3 regions of the Ewingella sp. S1.OA.A_B6 genome follow, and region 3 is predicted to be linked to each of the others. Evidence: predicted binding sites of a transcription regulator. Region 3 holds the regulator's gene; each other region holds the start of a gene.

Region 1 (8,054 bases), on a different contig from region 3:
CCCAGCAGGCTGTGAATATAAATCGCCGGTACGCCAATAAACGACAGCAACAGCGCCTGCGCGGCGAGGAACTTACGCGCCTTCAGATCGACGTCATCATCTGGCTCAGTCAGTGCGCTGAGGAAGTTAATATTTAGCTCATACGGCGAGTGCGTGCCGTCACCGTTGTCCTTGTAGGAGACGCGGCCCTCTTTACGCAGCGTTTCCTGCGCCATGTATTTGCGTTCATCGTCGTCGAGAAAGGTTTCGGTCGGTCGCAGCCCGATGCCGTCATGGCTGGCCAGAAAATTGAAATAAGTGGTGTTCGGATAGCGCGCTTCCGCGTTCAGGCTCTGTGCCCATTTCGTCAACGTGGTGGTGTCCTGACGCAAAAAAGCATGCAGTGTGAGCGGCGGCAGCGGGAACTGGTACACCATATGCGCTTCATCACCTTCACCAAAATAGCTGATGTTTTCATGGTGCGGTACGTTGGTTTCGGTGATAAGCCGGGTGCCGGGGATCACTTCGTCGAGGATCGTTCGCCACACTTTAATGATGTTGTGCGCCTGCGGCATGTGAATGGAACGGGTACCGAATTCTTTCCAGATGTAGCCAATCGCATCGAGGCGGATCGACTGCCCGCCGCTGGCGGCGTATTGCAGGAGAACATCAATACTTTCCAGCAATATCTGCGGATTTTTGAAATTGATGTCTACCTGATCTTCGCTGAAGGTGGTCCACAGATACAGCTCTGTGCCGTCGGCTTTAATAAAGGGAGTCAGCAGAGGCGACGCACGAGGGCGGACTACGCTGCTGTAGTCCAGAGCCGGATTGGAGTCGATAAAATAATCTTTGTAGTAAGGCTCGTCGTGCAGATAGCCTTTCATCCAGTCGCTGGAGCGGGAGATGTGGTTGATCACGCAGTCAAACATCAGGTTGAAATGGGTTGAGAGCTGATGAATATCGGACCAGCCGCCAAGGTGTTCGTCAATGCGGCGGTAATCGATGACGCTGAAGCCGTCATCCGAACTGTAGGGATACATCGGCAGAATATGAATATCACTGATGATGTCACGTAAGTACTTGTCTGCGAACTGGTTGAGCGTCTTGAGTGGCAGCTGCTCACCGTGGGTAATATTATCGCCATAGGTGATGAGATAAATATGAGTGCCATCGACCCAATCGGTGGTGCGGTGTTTGCCGTAATCCCATTTCTCTGCCAGATGGAGAATTTTTTTCAGCAGGTCGGCAATGTGTTCCCTGGGATAAATCCGGCTCAATAAACTTTCCAGGCGCAGTACGTATTCCAAATTCACTGATTTCATCGCGATGCCCTTTTTTTACCCCTTCGCCTGAAAACGGCAAAAGAAGGAGTGCTTTAATAAAAAGGTTAGCTGAAAAATCGGCGTTTTGGCGGGGATATGACCTGAAAAACTGCAATATTATGTAAAAGCGGGTGAAGCTATTCCAGCCAAAAAACGGCCCGATGCGCGGTAAAGTAGGCGTCGGGCCAAGGTGGGATCAGAGTGAACCGAGCGTGGCAACCATCACTGCTTTAATGGTGTGCAGGCGGTTTTCAGCCTGATCAAACACGACGCTGTGCGGTGATTCGAACACGTCATCAGTCACTTCCATGCCGCCGTGCAGACCATATTCTTCGGCCATCTGTTTGCCGAGGGTCGTTTGGTCGTCATGGAACGCGGGCAGACAATGTAGAAATTTCACCTGCGGATTACCAGTCAGGGCCAGCATCGCGCTGTTGACCTGATAGGCGCGCAGTAAGTTGATGCGCTCTTTCCAGGTCTCTTTGGGTTCACCCATCGACACCCAGACGTCGGTGTACAAAAAGTCGGCGCCTTTCACACCGGTCGCAATATCTTCCGTCAACAAGATACTGCCGCCATTCTCCTGAGCCAGATGTTGGCAGGTCGCGACCAGTTCGGCATCCGGCCAGCAGGCCGTTGGCGCCACCAGACGTAAATTCAGACCGCACAGCGCTGCGGCTTCCAGCAACGAATTGCCCATATTGTTTCGCGCATCACCCAGATAGGCGAGTTTCATGCCTTTAAGCGGCTGGCCTGGCAGTTGCTCCTGCATTGTCAGCAGGTCGGCCAACAGTTGCGTCGGATGAAACTCGTTGGTCAGGCCGTTCCAGACCGGGACGCCGGAGAACTCCGCCAGCATCTCGACTTTGTCCTGACCGAAACCACGATACTGAATACCGTCGTACATCCTTCCCAGTACGCGTGCGGTGTCTTTCATCGACTCTTTATGGCCGATCTGGCTGCCACTTGGGCCGAGGTAAGTGACGTTTGCGCCCTGATCATAAGCGGCAACTTCGAAAGAGCATCGTGTACGGGTCGAGTCTTTTTCGAAGATGAGCGCGATGTTTTTTCCTTGCAGGTGGGCTTTCTCAGTGCCATTTTTCTTCGCGGCTTTTAGCTCGACAGCGAGCTGGAGGAGGGATGTAATTTCTGACGGGGTAAAATCCAGTAACCTGAGAAAATGACGTTTACTCAAAAGACTCATGGTGTTCCTCTCCAATGCCTTTGCATTTTATGGTGAATATAAATTCAATTTATATGTATGAATATGCAATTACAACCCCGAAATAAAAACTTTGTCGTTTATAGTGGAGGCTGGCCCTTGGCTGTGTGAAAATAGCGGCAATATACGTCACATTGATTGAGGACTGAGGCATGGCAAATCGTGAGTTGCTGGAAGAACAACGTGAAGAAACCCGCTTAATCATCGAGGAACTGCTGGAAGATGGCAGCGATCCTGACGCGCTTTATACTATTGAACACCACTTATCATCAGAGAACTTCGACGTGCTGGAGAAAGCGGCGGTTGAAGCTTTCAAATTGGGTTATGAAGTTACCGACGCAGAAGAGTTGGAAGTTGAAGACGGTACTACCGTAATGTGCTGCGATGTGATCAGCGAAATTGCGCTGAATGCCGAACAGATTGACGTACAGGTTGAACAACTGATGAATCTGGCCGAAGCCCAGGGCGTGAACTATGACGGTTGGGGGACTTATTTCGAAGGCGACGACGAAGATGAAGACGGCGAAGAAGGTGATGAAGAAGGCAAGGAAGGCGAGTTAGTTGATGAAGATGATGACGGTAAGCGTCATTAATCATCTCGTATTTCTGCACTAAATAGATGAAAGGCTGCCGTTTCGGTAGCCTTTTTTCATGATATTTACAGCGTAAACTTATTATTAACCGTCTATATACCACAGCACCCGTTACGATTTAATCCCCAGCCGTTTGGCCAGTCTGTGAAGATTCCCTGCATCTATATCCAGAGCACGTGCACAAGCAGACCAATGTTCTGTTTTTCTCTCAACATTTTGTTGATCAACCGCCGCTGAAAGTCCTGACCCAAGCTTTCCGCTCCAAAGGCGTATTCGTCCGCTCTTCCACCATGAATAACGTAATGATGCCGAAGATCGCGGGAATGCTGGAAGAGTGCCGCGAGCATGGCAGGAAAATTGCCCGAGAATGGGCGCTGCATCCGCTTGAGGTTATCATTACTGCAGAGAATGAGTATGTTACTACGTGAATTGAGCCTCCAATAACAGGACCGACCGCAGCTCATCAACTTAACCGTGCGCAGACAGGAGAACACGAATGAATCCACTATTGCCTTATAAACTCATGCCCTTATGGGACAGTAAAACGCTGCCTCACAGCTTTACGCAAAAACATAACACTCAAGCCGGAACCTGGGCCAAGCTGACTATTCTTCAAGGTTCATTGACCTTCGCCATGATGACGGAGCCCGGAGAAGTGACTGAGTCTTTTGTCTTCACACCACAAAATGCTTCCCCCTATATTGAGCCGCAGCAGTGGCACCGGATTGTCTCTTTCTCTGAAGATTTGCAGTGCCAACTTGCCTTCTACTGTACTGCAGAAGACTATTTCACTAAAAAGTATCAGATGACCGGTACGCATTCTGAAGTGATTGAAGCTGCCAGGATTATCCCGCCAGGACGGGCGCTGGATCTGGGTTGTGGAGTGGGCCGGAATGCGCTTTATTTGAATCTGAAAGGATTTGATGTCACGGCGTGGGATAAAAATACGGACAGTATCGCCCATATTAATAAGCTCATCGAATTAGAAGACCTGCCAGCCATCACCGCCGGGGAAAAAGACCTCAACACGCTTGTCTTTGACGGATCGTTTGATTTTATTCTCTCTACCGTCGTTTTTATGTTTCTCCAGCGCGAGCGGATCCCTTCACTAATTGAGAATATGCAGTCTTGTACAGCAAAAGGGGGATATAACCTGATTGTTGCTGCAATGGATAGTGAAGACTACCCCTGTTTACTGCCTTTCCCGTTTACCTTTAAATCAGGCGATCTCAGAGACTATTATCCAGGATGGGAGATTATTAAATACAATGAAGATCTGGGGCAGTTACATAAAACGGATGATAATGGCGACCGGATAAAGCTACGATTTGCCACAATCTTGGCCAGAAAAACCGACTAGCCCATATCTCTGGAATTGCTATCTAATTTAGCTTGTGAAATCAGCCAATCCGTTGCCTCAGGATCACCCGAACGAAGCCGAATTTTACCCAGATTTGCGAGGAAAGTGTGCCCTGCCTCGGTACTGTCAGACACAATTAAGCCTCGGAGTAAAAACAGAAATAGGATTGATAGAGAATGAGCGTTGGATTTATTTGACTCAATGATTGAGAGCCGCCATCCGCTAATTTCGTGCTCATTCTCTGTATCATATGCCGCTTTTTGACTTATTCAATGCAGCACTGACTTAAAGCACTTCTCCATTGCTGCCAATGACGTTCTTATACCATTCAAAACTCTGCTTACGTGACCGCGCCATGGTGCCGGTGCCGTCATCGTTTTTGTCGACGTGAATAAAGCCATAGCGTTTGCTGTATTCGCCGGTAGTGAACGACACACAGTCGATGCAGCCCCAAGGCGTGTAGCCCATCAGGTCCACGCCATCTTCGAACACGGCTTTCTTCATTTGTTCGATATGAGCTTTTAAATAGGCGATACGGTAATCATCGTGGATTATGCCGTCAGGTGAGGCTTTGTCGATGGCACCGAAGCCGTTTTCAACGATGAACAATGGTTTCTGATAACGTTCGTAAAGTACGCTCAGGGAATAACGCAGGCCGACGGGGTCAATCTGCCAACCCCAGTCGGAGGCTTTGACGTGCGGATTCGGCACGCTGCCAGCAAAGCCAGATAATCCGTTGTCGTCGCTTGGATTATGGGCGGAAACGGCATTGCTCATGTAGTAGCTCAGGCCCATGTAGTCGGCGCAACCTTCACGCAACGCGTCCAGATCACCCTCTTCCATTTGGAGAGTGAAACCGCGTCGTTTCCACTCGTTGAGGATGTATGACGGGTAATAACCGCGCATATGCACATCGCCGAACAAGTAGCGTTCCCGCATCGACTCAACCGAGTACATCACGTCATCCGGGTGACAGGAGAACGGGTAGAGCGGCACCATGGCGACCATGCAGCCAATCTGGAAGTCAGGATTGATGGCGTGACCCAGTTTCACCACTTTAGCGCTGGCCACGAACTGGTGGTGCAGCACCTGATACATTGTCTCTTCAGGATTCTCTTGCTCGGTGAATACCACGCCCGAGCAGCAATAACCGAACAGTGGATAGTTCCAGTTTCGCTGGTTGTTGATCTCGTTGAAGGTCATCCAATATTTCACTTTGTGCTGGTAACGTTGGAGCACCACGTCGCTGAACTTCACAAAGAAATCGACCACTTTACGGTTTTTCCAGCCGCCGTACTCTTTGACCAGATACCATGGCATCTCAAAGTGCGACAGGGTGATCACCGGTTCGATGCCGTGTTTCAGCAGTTCGTCGAACATGTCGTCGTAGAACTGTAAACCTGCTTCGTTCGGCTGCAACTCATCTCCGTTAGGAAAAATGCGCGTCCAGGCAATTGAGGTGCGAAAACATTTGAAGCCCATCTCGGCGAACAGCGCGATGTCTTCTTTGTAGTGTGAATAGAAATCCACCGCTTCGTGGTTCGGATAGCGATAACCGTCCAGTACGCCATCGGTCATTACGCGGTCAACGCCGTGCGCGCCACCGGAAAGCACGTCGGCGATGCTCACGCCTTTACCGCCTTTATTCCAGCCGCCTTCAACCTGATGCGCCGCTACCGCGCCGCCCCACAAGAAATCTTTCGGTAACTGATGACTCATCCCGTTCTCCCTTTATGCGGACAAAAAATTCCGCGCTATAAATATTATTTCAGACTTAATTCATTTGTGTTTGTGTTGCCCGTGGAGCTTCTGCCTGCATTTTTTTGGTGGTAACGACCTCAGGCTCATCATTGAAGCCTACCAGCCAGGTAAACAGCGCACCGAGCACAAAGGCCACGGATATTGATAACAGGAAGCCGAGAAACTGTGGCATGTGCCCTTCCCTGAAGAACACCGGCAGTACGGCAATGCCCGGCAGGCAGTAACTCCACGACACCGCATTGAATGAACCGGCGATGGCACCGCCAATACCGCCTGCCGCGCAGCTGCATAAGAACGGTTTTTTCAGACGCAATGCCACGCCATAAATAGCGGGTTCTGTGATACCAAACAGGCCGGTGATCCCTGCTGATAAAGAAATACCTTTCATCTCGCGGTTACGCGTTTTCAGGTAGACCCCAAACATGCTGCCGGTCATGGCAAAAACGGCTGACGCCTGGAGGCCGGTAAAGGTGTCATAACCCAGCGTTGCGTAATTTCCAACGGTGACCGGCGTAATGCCCCAATGCACTCCAAGGGTGACCAGTGGCTGCCAGAAAGCACCAACAACGAAGCCTGCGACCGCCGGGCTGAGATTATACAATGTGTTATAAACACCGCCGATAGCACCACCAATCAAGTTACCGACCGGGCCGAACACCAACAGCGTTAACGGCACCATAATTGCTATACAAAACATGGGGGTGAAAAGATTACGCACCACGCCTGGCAAAATGCGTTCGAAGAAACGTTCGATGTAGGACATCGCCCAGACCATTAGAATGATAGGAATAACCGACGCGGTATAGCTCAGGTATTGGACTGGAATGCCGAAGAAATCCAGTGTCGGTGACGAGAGTGGGATACCGGCAATGTTATTAAGAATATGAGCGACCTGCGGGTTACTCAGGGCTTCTTGCATCAATTGCTGGATAGTGGGGTCAGCTGAGTTGACGGTGGTAATTCTGTTGGCCGTCAGCATATTCATATAGTCGGGGCTTATCAGAGCACAGGCACTGATCACTGCGGTAAACGGATTAACGTTGAATTTTTTCGCTGCGGTGAAGGCTACCAGCACAGGCAGGAAGGTGAAGCCGGTCCATGAAACGAAGTTAAGAATGCGGTAAGTGCCGCTGGCGGCATCCATCCAGCCAATAGCTGCCAGAAAAGAGATGATGCCTTGCAAAATTCCGCAGGCGGCCAGCGGGTATAGAAAAGGGGCGAAGATGCTGGAGATAATGTCCATTAAACGGCTGACAATGCCGACTTTCGGCGCATCGATCAGCGCATTTTCATCAACGGTGATGATTTTTAGCACCTGCTTATAGGCGTCGCTGACGTGATTGCCGATCACTACCTGCATCTGGCCACCGGCTTCAATAACAGTGATCACACCTTTGACGCGCTTTAACTCTTCTTTTTCGACGGCACTGTTATCTTTTAAAATAAAACGTAAACGGGTCGCGCAATGTGTGACGCTAATCACATTATTATTGCTACCGATATATTTTACAATATCCTGAGCAGTCTGAGCGTAATCAATCGCCATTATTATTCTCCTTATCCTCTTGGTAATTGATGCGGTAGCAATATTAGCTGCACTTATTCAAACGAATGACTTACTTGAGTCAACGTATCGTGATTCATTCGGCTTGCTGCCTTGCTATAGCTCCAATTACTTTGAGGATAAATGCAATCTGTATAGGGAAGGTTTTTATTTTTATACTTTCAGGAGGAAGTGTAACAAAAGGAGGTGTGAAGTCACGATATAACAAAATACATTATTGGGTAGATGTCACATTGATAAAACGCCCTGT
Region 2 (8,054 bases), on a different contig from region 3:
GAGTACGTTCAGCGCTTCGAGGCACTGGAACGGGCTGAGTTCTACGCCGTTTACTGCAACGACTTCGCCTTTTTCCACTTTAACGGTAACGGTTTCAGCCTGGTCCGGTGCATCTTCCGGAGCAACAGTCCATGCCCAACAATCTTTGTTAGCTGCATTCCACGGGCTTTCGAGCACACCACCTTCGGTGGAGATGTGCCATGCATTTTCGTCACGGCTATAGATTTTTTCCAGCGATGCGGTGGTTGGAATATTACGCTCTTTCAGGTAATCCAGCAGGGCTTCACGGGAACGCAGATCCCACTCACGCCATGGCGCAACCACTTTCAACTGTGGTGCCAGCGCAGTGTAGGTGGTTTCGAAACGCACCTGATCATTACCTTTACCGGTCGCACCGTGACACAGTGCATCTGCGCCAACTTTCAGTGCGAGCTCAACCTGTGCCTTCGCAATCAACGGACGCGCCATTGAAGTACCGAGCAGATAGCTGCCTTCGTACAGAGCACCTGATTTCAGCACCGGATAAACGTACTCTTTGATGAACTCTTCACGTAGATCAACCACGTGGCATTCAGAGGCACCGGTACGCAGAGCCTTTTGTTCAATACCTTCCAGATCGCCACGTTCCTGACCAATATCAGCCACAAACGCCACAACTTCGCAGTCGCCATAGTTTTCTTTCAGCCATGGAATGATCGCTGAGGTGTCCAGGCCGCCGGAGTAAGCCAGAACAATTTTCTTGATGCCTTTGGTTGCTACCATGATGATTTCCTTTAAAAATTTTATTGATTCAACAAGTCGGTCAATGGGGTTTTACATACGGCGATCACGCCAGAATTCGGGTGCCGATCGCGGTACCGTTAAAAAGTGCCGGTAACTGCTCGGCGTGACGCCAGCTGGCAATGTCCACCGGGCGTCCAAGCGTACGGGCTGCGTCCAGCGCGGCGTGAACTTTAACAATCATGCCGTCGGTAATAATACCCTGCTCAATCAGCAACTCGGCTTCTTGCGCCGACATCTGAGGAATACGCTGGCCTTTGCCATCGAGAATACCACTGACATCTGACAGCAGGATTAAATCTGCGCCCAGCGTTTCCGCAAGGGCCGTCGCAGCCTGATCGGCGTTGACGTTCATCAGCTCACCAGACGCGGTGATACCGATAGAACTGACAATCGGCAGATAGCCTGACCCGGTCAGCATGTTAATCAGCACCGGAGAACCGGCTTCGGCTTTACCGACATTACCCAGCTCTTCACTCAACTTCGTCACACTGACAGAACCGCCATCGGCCAGCGACAGGCCAACCGCATTGATATTATTTTTAATCGCCCACGCAAGTAGGGCTTTATTCGCGCTGCCAGCCAGTGCACCGGTAATAATATCAATCTGGTCAGCTGGGGTGACACGCAGACCGGCTTTTTTAACCACCGGCAGGTTAAGCTTTTTCATCAGCTCATCGACCAAACAGCCACCACCGTGAACGATAACCAATGGGCGCTGATATTGCTGGCGATAAGTCACCAGCGCCATGAACAGGCGCTCGAGCGCTTCTTCATTGTCCAGTAACACACCACCTAATTTAATGACTAACGGATTCATAGCTGTTTGCGCCTCAATCGGTTAAAAAATAAGTATTTGACTTTAATGTAATATTTATCAAATCAGGGAGAGCGTTTCGGGGAAACCAAATCGCAGGTTCAGGCACTGCACTGCCTGCGCTGATGCGCCTTTAAGCAGATTATCTTCGGTCGCGACAACAATCAGATGTTCCCCTTTAACTGCAAAACCGATATCACAGAACGGCAACCCGACCACATCTTTCAGTGCCGGAACACCTTTGGCGTATAAACGTACCAGAGGTTTATCGTGATAGGCATTGTGGAAAGCTTGCGCAACATCCTGCTCCGTCACCCCCGCTTTCAGACGGCAGGTGATGGTAGCAAGAATACCGCGTGGGAAATTACCTAAATGTGGAGTGAAAATCACCGGCACGCCAAGGTGCTCAACAATTTCGGGGTGATGACGGTGGTTGAACAGGCCATATGGCTTTAGGCTAACTTCACAGAAACTGTTGCCAATAGAGGCTTTGCGCCCTGCACCGCTGACGCCGCTGGTGGCGTTAATCACCGGCCACTGGCTGTCATTAAGCAGATCATTTTCGAGCAAAGGTTTGATCGCCAGTTGTGAAGCCGTCGGATAGCAGCCCGGAACAGCGATCAACTGTGCCTCTTTGATTTTGTCAGCCTGCCATTCGGCCAGGCCGTACACCGCTTTGTCCAGCCAGTCGATATGCTGGTGCTCAAAGCCGTAAAATTCGGCGTAAAACTCAGGTTTTTTGACGCGGAACGCGCCGGAGAGATCAAACACCACACAACCGGCAGCCAGAAACTGCGGCGCTAAGTCGTGGCTGACTTCATGAGCCGTTGCGAGGAAAACAACATCAACGCCTTTCGCAGCTTCCTGCACATCCTTCATCGCTAAAACAGGCAGATCAACGATGCCTTTCAAGTGAGGGTGCAAATCAGAAAGTAATTTCCCTGCATCTGCACTTTGCGCTGAAACCGTTAAACCGGTTATGTTCATATGTGGATGGCGGCTCAGGTAGGTCGCGAGTTCAGCTCCTGCATAACCAGTGGCACCAACAATCAGCGTATTTAACATGGGGTCTGTTCACCTTCTCAACTTAACCGTATTGCTCTGCAACACAGCGTACTTCTTTAGGTAACAGGGTTCACCGCGTTATACGCCGTTCACCCGCGAGATTTTCAACCATTTCGTTTTACAGGGCCGGTAAAACTTCCGGTTTCCTTACGCTCTGGTTTATTGTATTTTTATTCACATAAACTGCATGAATATGAATACTACCCTAACTAAAGGCTGTCAACAATGAAGATGAAATTACCTCCTTTTATTGAGCTATACCGGGCATTAATCGCGATACCCTCGATCAGTGCTACAGACAGCGCATTGGATCAGAGTAATGAAACCTTAATCAATGTGTTGGCTGGCTGGTTCCGCGATCTCGGTTTTAAGGTTGAGATTCAATCGGTGCCCAACACCCACAATAAATTCAATATGTTGGCAAGCATAGGTGAAGGCGCAGGCGGCTTGTTATTGGCAGGTCATACCGATACGGTTCCTTATGACAATGGCCGCTGGACCCGCGACCCTTTTACCCTGACCGAACACGAAAATAAGCTGTACGGTTTGGGTACAGCAGACATGAAAGGTTTCTTTGCTTTTATCCTCGATGCACTACGTGATATCGATACCAGCAAACTGACTAAACCGCTATATATTCTGGCAACCGCCGATGAAGAAACCACCATGGCCGGTGCCAGCTATTTTTCCAGGAATACCGCAATTCGTCCGGACTGCGCGATCATCGGCGAACCGACGTCCCTGAAACCGGTACGTGCGCATAAAGGCCACATCTCGAATGCGATACGCATAACCGGTCAATCCGGTCACTCCAGCGACCCTGGTCGTGGCGTTAATGCTATCGACCTGATGCATGAGTCGATCACCCAGCTGATTGGCCTACGTAATACGCTGAAACAGCGTTACAACCACAGCGGTTTTGTTATTCCTTATCCAACCATGAACTTCGGCCATATCAGCGGTGGTGACGCGGCCAATCGCATCTGTGCCTGCTGCGAATTGCACATGGACATCCGCCCGCTGCCGGGACTGACGCTCTCTGACCTTGACGGTTTGCTTCAGGAAGCGCTGGAACCGGTAAGCAGCCGCTGGCCGGGCCGGGTGGCCATAGAAGCGTTACATCCACCGATTCCTGGATATGAATGTCCGCCGGACCACCCGTTGGTTCAGGTAGTGGAAAAGTTGCTCGGCGTGGAAACCGAGATCGTCAACTACTGCACCGAAGCGCCGTTCATTCAGGAACTCTGCCCGACGCTGGTGCTTGGCCCCGGTTCAATAGAACAGGCGCATCAGCCAGATGAATACCTTGATACTGCATTTATCAAACCAACCCGCGAGTTGATCACACAGGTTGTGAACCATTTCTGCTACCACTAATTCTGTATTTCCAAGGCGACAGAAACAAACAGAGTACCTGCGGGTGTCCTTTGATACTGTACAAAAGCGCGATTAGCCAAACTGATATGTGGCTGGTGATGATGAAAATTCAGTGAATTTGCCTAAAACACCATTTTTCTAGTGAGGGAATGGGCATTTTTGCGGTAAAACAGGTGCTGTTTTTGAAAATGTGATCACGTTCGCAGCGTAAAAATGAATTATGGCGAAAGCGTCTAACGGGTGATGTTTATTTACAAAATATAATTTTAAATATGAGAACGGGTCAGAGGCGATATGAACGAACAATATTCCGCAATGCGTAGTAATGTCAGTACCTTAGGGAAACTGCTTGGCGACACGATCAAAGATACGCTGGGAGAGCAGATCCTTGACCGTGTTGAGAAAATTCGTAAGTTATCCAAATCCTCACGTGCCGGTAATGATGCAGATCGTCAGGAGTTGCTTTCCACGCTGCAAAATTTGTCCAACGATGAACTGCTGCCTGTGGCCCGTGCTTTCAGCCAATTTTTGAATTTAACCAATGTTGCTGAGCAATATCACAGCATTTCGCCACACGGCGAAGCCGCGAGTAATCCGGATGCACTGGCGCAACTGATTGATCGTTTGAAGTCCAAAAATCTGACTTCCCAGCAACTGCGTGACGCGGTTGAACAACTTTCCATCGAGCTGGTGTTAACCGCACACCCGACCGAAATTGCCCGCCGGACACTGATCCACAAACTGGTCGAAGTGAACAGCTGCCTAAAGCAACTCGACCATAACGATCTGGCTGACTACGAACGCAAACAGATCATGCGCCGTCTGCGCCAGCTGATCGCCCAGTCATGGCATACCGATGAAATCCGCAAATATCGTCCGTCTCCGATTGATGAAGCCAAATGGGGTTTTGCGGTAGTTGAAAACAGTCTTTGGGAAGGCGTTCCTGCTTTCTTGCGTGAATTCAACGAACAACTGGAAACCTCGCTCGACTACAAAATGCCAGTTGAGGCCGTACCGGTGCGCTTCACATCATGGATGGGCGGCGACCGCGACGGCAACCCAAACGTCACCGCCGACATCACCCGCCACGTGCTACTGCTGAGCCGCTGGAAGGCCACTGACCTGTTCCTGCGCGACATCGCGGTACTGGTTTCCGAACTTTCCATGACCGAGTGTACACCAGAGTTGCGAGCACTCGCCGATGCCGAAAGTGAGACTGAAGCTTACCGCGTGATTATGAAACGTTTGCGTACTCAGCTACTTTCCACCCAAGCCTATCTGGAAGCGCGTCTGAAAGGCGAGCGCATGCCAGCCCCGCATGATTTACTGGTGAACAATGAGCAGCTTTGGGAGCCGCTATACGCGTGTTACCAGTCGCTGCAAGCTTGCGGCATGGGCATTATTGCTAACGGCCAGTTGCTGGATACACTGCGCCGCGTGCGCTGTTTCGGCGTGCCGTTAGTACGTATAGATATTCGTCAGGAGAGCACCCGTCATACCGACGCGATTGCCGAGATCACCCGCTATCTGGGCCTTGGTGACTACGAAAGCTGGTCAGAGTCTGACAAACAGGCATTCCTGATCCGCGAACTGAATTCTCAGCGTCCACTGGTGCCGCGTTTCTGGGAGCCAAGCGAGTTCACCAAAGAAGTGCTCGACACCTGTCAGGTCATCGCCGAAGCGCCGGAAGGGTCAATTGCCGCCTACGTGATTTCGATGGCAAAAACCCCGTCAGACGTGCTTGCGGTACATTTACTGTTGAAAGAGGCGGGCTGTCCGTTCGCACTACCCGTCGCACCGCTGTTCGAAACCCTAGACGACCTGAACAATGCTGATTCCGTCATGACCCAATTGCTGAGTATCGACTGGTACCGTGGCTGTATTCAGGGCAAGCAGATGGTGATGATCGGTTATTCCGACTCCGCGAAAGATGCGGGCGTAATGGCAGCATCATGGGCACAATACCGCGCGCAGGATGCGCTGATCAAAACCTGTGAGAAAGCCGGTGTTCTGTTGACGCTGTTCCACGGACGCGGCGGCTCGATTGGTCGCGGCGGCGCACCTGCCCACGCGGCACTGCTGTCACAACCGCCGGGCAGCCTGAAAGGCGGCCTGCGCGTGACCGAACAGGGCGAGATGATACGTTTCAAATTTGGCCTGCCTGAAGTCACTATCAGCAGCCTTGCGCTCTATACTGGTGCGATTTTGGAAGCCAACCTGCTGCCACCTCCGGAACCTAAAAAGGCCTGGGTGGATATCATGGAACAGCTGTCTGACGTATCCTGCAACATGTACCGCGGCTATGTGCGCGAAAACAAAGACTTCGTGCCCTATTTCCGCGCCGCAACGCCGGAGCAGGAACTGGGGAAATTGCCATTGGGTTCACGCCCGGCAAAACGTAAAGCCAACGGCGGCGTCGAAAGCCTGCGTGCTATTCCCTGGATCTTCGCCTGGACGCAAAACCGCCTGATGCTGCCTGCCTGGTTAGGCGCAGGTGCCGGTCTGCAAGCCGTGGTGGATGCAGGTAAACGCGATGAGCTGGAATCTATGTGCCGCGACTGGCCGTTCTTCTCAACCCGCATCGGTATGCTTGAAATGGTGTTTGCCAAGGCCGATCTGTGGCTGGCGGAATACTATGATCAACGCTTGGTGGATAAAGAACTTTGGCCGCTCGGACAAAAGCTGCGTGAGCAGTTGGCAAACGATATTAAAGTGGTATTGGCGATTTCTAATGATGACCATCTGATGGCCGATCTGCCGTGGATTGCCGAATCTATCGCGCTACGTAATGTCTATACTGATCCGCTGAACGTCCTGCAGGCTGAATTGCTGCATCGTTCGCGTCAGCTGGAAAAAGAGGGCCAAACGCCTGATGCTCGTGTTGAACAGGCGCTGATGGTGACTATCGCAGGTGTGGCAGCAGGTATGCGTAACACCGGCTAGCAGAACGACAAAAACAAAAAACCGGCGATTATGCTGGTTTTTTTTCGCCTGATATTTATGTCAGAAAACGTTGTCTGAAGAGAGGATTAGACCACGGCGCGGATCGGCGCAGCGGCTTCCGGACGAACACCCAACGTATGGCAGATAGCGTAGCTCATCTCGGCGCGGTTGAGGGTGTAGAAATGGAAATCCTTCACGCCTTCACGGCTGAGGATTTTCACCATGTCCATTGCGATATTGGCACCCACCATTTTGCGGGTTTCGGCGTCATCATCCAGTCCTTCAAACATGCTGGTCATCCAGTTTGGCACGCGTACGTTGGTCATGGTGGCAAAACGGGTCAACTGTTTAAAATTCGACACCGGCAGAATGCCTGGGACGATCTCCACGTCGATGCCCTGCCCGGCGCAGCGATCACGAAAACGCAGATAACTTTCGACGTCGAAAAAGAACTGAGTAATGGCACGGTTGGCACCGGCATCGATTTTACGTTTAAGATTAATCAGGTCAGCCTGAGCGCTTTTGGCTTCTGGGTGAACTTCCGGATAAGCCGCGACTGAGATATCAAAATCACCCACGCCCTTCAGCAAATGCACCAGATCGGTGGCATAAAGGTCAGGTTTACCGCCACCCGGGGGTAAATCACCACGCAGCGCCACAATGTGTCGAATACCGCTCTGCCAATAATCTTCTGCAATTTGAATCAGCTCTTCGCGACTGGCATCAACGCAGGTCAAATGCGGTGCAGCTTCCAGACCAGTACGATCTTTAATTCCTTTAATGATGCTGTGCGTCCGGTCACGCTCGCCTGAGTTAGCGCCGTAAGTGACAGAAACAAATTTTGGCTTGAGGCTGCTTAGACGATCGATTGAGCTCCACAACGTATCTTCCATTTCGCTGGTACGCGGCGGGAAAAATTCAAAAGAGACGTTAATCTGGCCTTGCAGCTCGGCCAGATTCTGGTTCAATGCTTCGCGCTGGTTGGCGTGGAAAAAACTCATGCTCTCTACCTCGTGGCTCACTTCGTTGTATATAATAAGCGTCTAGACGTCTAAACGTATGGATAGACAAT
Region 3 (8,054 bases):
ACGCCGTCCAGCAACGCTTACGATAAAGCGCTGGCGGATTTCCGGGTGTATGCCAACGAAACTGCCGATCGCCATATTACGGCTGCGCAGAAACAGGCGCAGGTACAGGTTATCGTCATTATTGTTGCCTGTCTGATCGCTATCTCTATTGCGCTGTTGGCGTGGTTTGCTCTGCAAAAAATCATTATGCATCCGCTCAGTGCATCTATCGCGCAGCTAGAATTCATCGCCGCCGGAGATTTGACCCGCGACATCGACGATTCTCGCAGCAATGAAATGGGCCGTTTATTCCGTGCGATGAAGAAGATGCAGGATGCGCTGGCTGCCTCGGTGGGCCGTGTTCGTGATGCAGGTAATCAGATCGATGTCGGTTCGCGTGAGCTGGCGGCAGGTAATGTACACCTGGCACAACGCACTGAAGAATCTGCCGCATCACTCGAAGAGACCGCGGCCAGCATGGAGCAACTGACGTCAACGGTACGCATGAACGCGACGAACTCCGAGCAGGCCAACCAACTGGCGCAAAGTGTATCGGGTATTGCGGATAAAGGCAGTCAGGTGGTGCACCAGGTGATGGATAAAATGCGCGCTATTACAGACAGTTCGAAACGCATTACTGACATTATTACAGTCATCGACGGTATCGCATTCCAAACCAATATTCTGGCGCTGAACGCTGCGGTTGAAGCTGCACGAGCCGGTGAGCAAGGGCGTGGTTTTGCCGTAGTAGCGGGCGAGGTGCGCAGTCTGGCTCAGCGTAGTGCGCAATCCGCGAAGGAAATTAAAGAGCTGATTGTCGATTCCGAAAGCCGTATCTCAGAAGGGGAAGCAATGGTGAAATCTGCCGCTGCCACCATGACCGAGATTGCCGACGAAGTACGCCGTGTCACCAGCCTGATGGGTGAGATATCCACTGCTTCTTCAGAGCAAACTCATGGTATCGAGCAGGTGAATATTGCGATCACCCAAATGGATCTGGTGGCGCAGCAAAATGCCACACTGGTCGAAGAAGCGACGGCTGCCACGCGTTCGCTGGAAGAGCAGGCGCAGATACTGGCGCAAAGCGTATCAGTCTTCAAACTGCATCGTCAGGATGTTGTCTGAGAGGCTGTTCGTTCTAAGATGTTCAGCCGTAAAAAAAGGTCCGGCTTGTGCTGGACCTTTTTGTTGATGTTTTTTATTAACGTAAGTCTTGTACAGAGCTAAAACGTATTTATTGTGGATATGCGTCGTCGGGGAACTGCTCAATAAAGCGTTCTGCATCTTCGACCATCGAACAGTTGCCGACGAAGAAAGGGGCACGTTCATGCAGTTTCTGCGGAATAATGTCCAGAATACGGTTTTTACCGTCACTGGCTTTGCCGCCCGCTTGTTCAGCCAGGAAGGCCATCGGGTTACATTCGTACAGCAGACGCAGTTTGCCGGCAGGATGGCTTGCGGTGCTTGGATAAATGTAGATGCCGCCTTTGAGCAGGTTACGGTGGAAGTCAGCAACCAGCGAGCCGATATAGCGTGAGGTATAAGGGCGCAGCGTGGCTTCGTCCTGCTCTTGGCAATACTTGATGTATTTTTTAACGCCGAGCGGGAATTTAATGTAATTGCCTTCATTGATTGAGTACATGCTGCCCTTTTCAGGGAAACGGACTTTTTCATGTGACAGGCAGAATACGCCAAGTGAAGGGTCATAAGTGAAGGCATGAACACCCGCACCGGTGGTGTAGACCAGCATCGTCGAGGAGCCATAAACTACATAGCCGGCCGCGACCTGGCGGTTACCCGGTTGCAGGAAGTCTGCTTCGGTGACTGACTGCCCGAGAGGGGTTGTACGGCGGTAAATAGAGAAAATAGTTCCCACGGAGACGTTTACATCAATGTTCGATGATCCGTCCAGCGGGTCCATCAAAATCACGTATTTTGCATTCTCAGCGCGTTCCCCTTCAAAAATGACGATCTCATCTTCTTCTTCTGACGCGATACCGGCAATTTCACCGCGCGCTTTCATGGCCGCTTTTAACTTTTCATTGGCGTACAGGTCGAGCTTCATCTGAACTTCGCCCTGCACGTTCTCCACACCACTCGTACCGAGGATATCGACCAGCCCGGCTTTGTTGATGTCTCGGTGAATAATTTTGGCGCCGAGTTTTATTGCTGAAAGGAGGGCGGTGAGTTCACCGGTCGCGTGGGGAAAGTCCTGCTGCTTTTCAACAATAAATTCGCCTAACGTTTTCATGACGCATTCCCTGAATCTAGGATGGATAACGGTTTATTAATAAACCCTTTACATTAGCGAGAGCAGTTTAGCCCAAATATATGAGTGAATCCTAGGCAAATCCATTTCTTCTGGAGGATTCTGAGCGGTAGAATAGCCGCTGACTTAAAGGCATTAATGGAAAACATATGCGCATTCATATTCTTGGGATTTGCGGCACCTTTATGGGCGGGCTGGCGATGCTGGCACGTGCACAAGGGCATCAGGTTACCGGTTCAGATAACAACGTTTATCCTCCAATGAGTACGCTGCTGGAAAATCAGGGTATTGAACTGATCCAGGGCTACGATCTTTCTCAACTGGATCCTCTGCCGGATCTGGTGATTATCGGCAACGCCATGACACGCGGTAACCCTTGTGTTGAAGCCGTGCTGGAACAAGGCATTCCCTACGTGTCAGGCCCCCAATGGCTGCACGACCATGTGCTTCCGGGCCGTTGGGTGATTGCCGTGGCGGGTACGCATGGCAAAACGACAACCGCTGGCATGGTGACCTGGATCCTCGAAGTCTGTGGCTACGAACCGGGTTATGTCATCGGTGGTGTGCCGGGGAATTTCGACGTTTCTGCCCGTCTAGGTAACAGCCCATTCATGGTCATTGAGGCTGATGAGTACGACTGCGCCTTCTTCGACAAACGTTCCAAGTTTGTCCATTACAGCCCGCGTACGTTGATCCTCAATAATCTTGAATTTGATCACGCGGATATTTTCGACGATCTTAAAGCTATTCAGAAACAGTTCCATCATTTGGTCCGCCTGGTGCCTGGCCAGGGTAAAATTATCCTGCCTGAGCATGACACTCCCTTGAAACAAGTGATGGCAATGGGTTGCTGGAGTGAACAGGAGTTCGTGGGTGAAGCCGAGGCCTGTGCATGGGATGCAAAAAAGGTCGCGCCAGATTCCAGCTCCTTTGCCGTGATGCTTCATGGAGAAAAGGTCGGTGAAGTGAATTGGTCCCTGGTAGGCGAACACAATATGCATAATGGGCTGATGGCCATTGCTGCTGCCCGCCACGTCGGTGTGAAACCGGAGGATGCTTGCAAAGCGCTGGATAGTTTCATCAATGCCCGTCGTCGTCTTGAACTGCGCGGCGAAGCATTTGGCGTCAGCGTCTATGATGATTTCGCGCATCATCCAACGGCAATTCTCGCCACGCTGTCCGCACTGCGCAGTAAGGTAGGCGGTACTGCACGCATTCTGGCGGTTCTCGAACCTCGCTCAAATACCATGAAAATGGGGCTGAGTAAAAACGAACTGGCCCCTGCGCTGGGGCGGGCGGATGAAGTGTTCCTGCTGCAACCACAGCATATTCCGTGGCAGGTCGCTGAAGTAGCCGAACACTGCATCCAGCCTGCGCATTGGAGTGCAGATGTTGATTCGCTGGTGGATCTGGTGATTAAAGCCGCGCTGCCGGGCGATCACATTCTGGTGATGAGCAACGGCGGATTCGGCGGTATTCATAGCAAACTCCTTGATGCACTAGCGGCTAAGGCCAGCGCAGTAAAAGAGTTTTAACATTCTGGTTTTGAGAATAAAAAAGCACAGTTCTCGCTGTGCTTTTTAATGGATCGAATTTGGTGTATGGAGAGCATAAAAAGAGATTTAAAAAAGAATGACTTTTTATTTTAAAATCAGCGCTTAAGTTGATTTGGCCATCTGCGCGTAAATTTTGCAGTTATTAGCCCATTGAAACTAAAATATGAAGGTGATGTTACTTATGAGGGTCAGCTTTACATGGGAAGTGATCGGATAGCAGCGCCGCTGTAGATCAACATCAGGTGTTTTGCAGGCAGATAGCTAGAGAAAAATGAGTCGTAATACTATAGCGTTACTTGCAGGATACCTTGAAGAGCAAACGGCGGGTAACCTGCATGTCGTGATATGGCGCTATTCATTAACTTCGCAATAGAGGGCCGCTTACAGCTCCTGTTCGAAATGGTGAAGGATGTCTTCATAAAGCTGTTTAACGCTGAAACCGCTGGCTGGGGTGGTGAAAATGGTGTCATCACCGGCGATAGTACCCAGAATACCTTCCGATTTCCCCCAAGAGTCCAGCATGCGCGCAATCAGCTGTGCTGCACCTGGGCTGGTGCGTATAACCACGACGGCCTCGTTGTAATCAATATCTAAAACCAGATTTTTCAATGGGCTGGTGGTCGTAGGGACACCAATTTCAGCGGGCAGACAGTAGACCATTTCCATTTTGGTATTTCGGGTACGTACCGCGCCGAATTTGGTCAGCATGCGCGAGACTTTCGATTGATTGATGTTCTCGAAGCCCTCTTCTTGTAAGGCGAGGACGATCTCCCCCTGAGAACTGAACTTCTCTTCCTTCAATAATGCCTTGAAGGTTTTGATCAGATCTTCCTGTTTAGCAGGATTACGCATTTTACACCCTGAGGTAATAACAATAGTGCTGAATATTATGCATATATTTGAATTGTTATGCAATAAATGTTCTGTAATACCACATGAACTAGACCTAAATAGATGGAATCAGGCTCAAAAAGCAAATGGTTAAATATGATGAATATGCAAAATTTTGTGCACTGCTGCCGCCTGTATTGGTAATTAAATTGTTATAAAAATGATATTGTTCTGATGTTGTCTTCGGGTGTAATGTAACTGCCGGTTAACCTGTCGTGTTTCGTGACGCTATTTTTATGATGTTATTGTTTATGCTGCTGAAGCATCAACAAAGTAATCTTAAATTAAGCCGACATACAACCTTAATACTGCGTGGCTTCTCACAATCTGGATTAGTTGATTGTGTTTGGCGGTTCAGTAGATTAAGGTCATAACTAGATGAATTCACGGCGCTTTTTAAGTTTATGATAAAAAAGGAGTATAGGATGAAAGTTGCAGTTCTCGGTGCAGCTGGCGGTATTGGCCAGGCCCTCGCCCTTCTACTCAAGACTCAGCTGCCTTCAGGTTCAGAACTCTCTCTGTATGACATTGCCCCGGTAACGCCGGGTGTTGCTGTCGACCTCAGTCATATCCCTACAGCTGTAAAAATTATAGGTTTCAGTGGAGTAGATGCTACTCCAGCATTAGTGGGAGCTGATGTGGTGTTGATTTCTGCCGGCGTCGCACGTAAGCCGGGGATGGACCGTTCTGACCTGTTCAATGTCAATGCGGGCATCGTTCGCAATCTGATAGAACAAGTGGCGAAAACCTGCCCAAAAGCGTGCATTGGTATCATCACTAACCCGGTGAATACTACGGTAGCTATCGCTGCTGAAGTGTTGAAAAAAGCGGGTGTTTACGACAAAAATAAATTGTTTGGCGTAACCACTCTCGACGCAATACGTTCGAATACTTTTGTTGCTGAACTGAAAGGCAAACAGCCACAGGATATCGAAGTTCCGGTGATTGGCGGCCATTCAGGTGTCACTATTTTGCCACTCCTGTCGCAAATCCCTGGTGTTACCTTTAGCGAAAGTGAAGCGGCTGACTTAACCAAACGTATCCAGAATGCGGGTACTGAAGTGGTTGAAGCTAAAGCCGGTGGTGGATCTGCTACACTCTCTATGGGCCAGGCAGCTGCGCGCTTTGGTTTATCCTTAGTTCGTGCACTACAAGGCGAGAGTAACGTTGTAGAGTGCGCGTATGTAGAAGGTCAGGGCGAATATGCACGTTTCTTCGCTCAGCCGATTCTGTTGGGTCAAAATGGTGTCGCTGAACTGAAGAGCATCGGCAAGTTGAGTGCATTTGAGCAAAGCTCTCTTGACTCAATGCTTGATGTATTGCGCAAAGATATTGAACTGGGTGAGCAATTCATCAATAACTGATCCCCGTTACATGATTCTTGATAAACCGCCGTCATTTACGGCGGTTTTTTATTAGTACGAGTTCAGTTTTTATTCGGTGCTCTCATTTTGCGTTCTATTCGTTGCGAGGTTGCCGCATCAAAATAGCGATTTGGCCAAATCATTGATGGATGGATGCCAATCGCATCGGCAATGATACGTTCACCTTTAGGCCATGGTCGAGACAATGCATTAGCCAGTGTTGATGAACTTAGCCCGGCGCCGCGAGAGACCGCCGCCAAAGTGGTTCCCTTTTTTCTCAGCGCTGCGATAATGTCTGCCTGATGCCAATTTTCTTTACGTCCTTTCATGTGTATTCCCTTCATTATAGGCAAAATATTCAATGGTTTTTTAACGTCAGTGTGACTTATGGAATCAAGATCTGAAATATTGCATCTCGGAGTTGATGTTTTTGTTTCTAAAAAATATGTTGTTTATCTTCTGGAAAAATATCTCTTTATGGCAATTAACGCAAATGCGTAATTTGATTTTTTGCAGATAGAGTGCAACAGGTGTTTATAAATATTTGGTTATTAATGAGATGTGAATAATAATTTTTTTTTGATATTAACTGTTCGATTTAGACATACATTTAACACAGTGCGCGTTCTTAGCACTTCATGGTGCTGCTTTCAACAGGATAGTGTCTGGCTAATGGAATACATTTTATGTATGACTTTGTATTTATTGTCTTTATTTTGATTTTCGTTTTGTTTTTAGTTTGGTTTCTTTCTGAAAGTTTAATGTATTATTTTTTTGTTTCATAAAGTAATTAATAATTTTCTGATGTATGTGAAAGGTGGGTGGTTAATTCGTGTTTCTTCTTTCTATTAAGTAATGCTATAACTTATGTGCAGTTATTAAATGTACATTTAAAAGGAAAGGTGATGGTTTTTATAAAACTATTCGCCATCTCAAGGATTTCTAACATATTCGAATAGGCCTGCGTGCCATCTGAAAAGGAACGTTATGAAAAAAGAGTGGTTTTCAGCAAATGAACTGATTGGTTTTGAGGGGTTACCTTCCTCGACTCAAGGGATCCACGGTATGGCGCGGCGTAATGCCTGGGTCAAGCGTCGCAGGCATGGTGTTCAGGGAAAGGCTGTTGAATACCATATTGATAGCTTGCCCATCAACGCGATGAACTGCCTGGAGATGAAAGAACAATCTGCGGAATATGTATATTCTTCACATCAGGATCCCTTGGTAATTTGGATTGAAAGTTACAAACAACTGAAGCAACAAGAGCGTGAAATGATCATAAAGTTTATTGTCAGGGAGGGGTTATCTGAAGTTCTACAGCGTCTGCGTACTACTTGAGACTGGGTGTTACTGGCAGCATGTACCGCATGGGCGGTACATGCTCAAAGATGATTTTGGGGACGGTTAAAAGTTTCGTCTGACAGCAATATGAGCAAGCGCCTCAAGTGCAGTGCGGTAAACAGATTCAGGCAGAACTTGTAATGCAACAATAGCTTTGTCAGCTTCCTCTTCTGCCCGCAGTCGAGTGTGCTCTAGTGAACCCCACTGATGCATTGTTGCCAATACCGGTTGCAGCAAGTGACGGCCATTACCTTCCTCAATGGCCTTACGGATCATGGCAGATTGCTCTGCATTGCCATTTTTCATCGCGTGAAGTAAAGGAAGTGTTGGTTTTCCTTCATTCAGATCGTCACCGGTATTTTTACCCAGAGTTTCCCCATTCGCGTCATAATCGAGCAAATCATCGATTAACTGGAAAGCGGTACCAAGATAACGACCGTAATCCTGTAAGCCCTGAATTTGGTCTTCAGTGCCATTGGCCAGCATTGCCGAAGCTTGTGATGCAGCTTCGAACAGTCGTGCAGTTTTACTGTAAATAACCTGCATGTAGCTTTCTTCGGTAATGTCCGGGTCGTTGCAATTCATTAATTGTAGAACTTCGCCTTCAGCAATGACATTGACCGCCTTTGCCATCAATGCCAGTACGGGCAATGA

Evidence for each region. The regulator ArgR, encoded in region 3, controls arginine synthesis, uptake and breakdown. The targets are predictions, from matches to a motif close to ANTGAATAAAAATACANT.
Region 1: a site for ArgR is predicted at 2,540-2,557, ahead of argF (ornithine carbamoyltransferase). Genes of this name have one in related genera too.
Region 2: a site for ArgR is predicted at 2,824-2,841, ahead of argC (N-acetyl-gamma-glutamyl-phosphate reductase). Genes of this name have one in related genera too.

What each region holds. Positions count from the first base shown of each region.
Region 1 is NZ_JBLJFK010000005.1:184,534-192,587, forward strand. It holds gene ACMV8I_RS13275 (alpha-amylase family glycosyl hydrolase) at 1-1,304, opposite strand, end outside; gene argF (ornithine carbamoyltransferase) at 1,501-2,508, opposite strand; gene rraB (ribonuclease E inhibitor RraB) at 2,679-3,119, shown strand; partial or broken gene ACMV8I_RS13290 (anaerobic nitric oxide reductase flavorubredoxin) at 3,356-3,511, shown strand; gene tehB (SAM-dependent methyltransferase TehB) at 3,616-4,479, shown strand; gene ACMV8I_RS13300 (6-phospho-beta-glucosidase) at 4,765-6,198, opposite strand; gene ACMV8I_RS13305 (PTS transporter subunit EIIC) at 6,254-7,786, opposite strand.
Region 2 is NZ_JBLJFK010000012.1:100,244-108,297, reverse strand. It holds gene ACMV8I_RS18010 (argininosuccinate synthase) at 1-762, opposite strand, end outside; gene argB (acetylglutamate kinase) at 827-1,600, opposite strand; gene argC (N-acetyl-gamma-glutamyl-phosphate reductase) at 1,658-2,662, opposite strand; gene argE (acetylornithine deacetylase) at 2,888-4,039, shown strand; gene ppc (phosphoenolpyruvate carboxylase) at 4,334-6,982, shown strand; gene metF (methylenetetrahydrofolate reductase) at 7,069-7,983, opposite strand.
Region 3 is NZ_JBLJFK010000003.1:214,770-222,823, reverse strand. It holds gene ACMV8I_RS10790 (methyl-accepting chemotaxis protein) at 1-1,104, shown strand, start outside; gene fbp (class 1 fructose-bisphosphatase) at 1,214-2,230, opposite strand; gene mpl (UDP-N-acetylmuramate:L-alanyl-gamma-D-glutamyl-meso-diaminopimelate ligase) at 2,398-3,783, shown strand; gene argR (transcriptional regulator ArgR) at 4,186-4,656, opposite strand; gene mdh (malate dehydrogenase) at 5,121-6,059, shown strand; gene ACMV8I_RS10765 (helix-turn-helix domain-containing protein) at 6,122-6,388, opposite strand; gene ACMV8I_RS10760 (DNA-binding protein) at 7,047-7,397, shown strand; gene ispB (octaprenyl diphosphate synthase) at 7,464-8,054, opposite strand, start outside.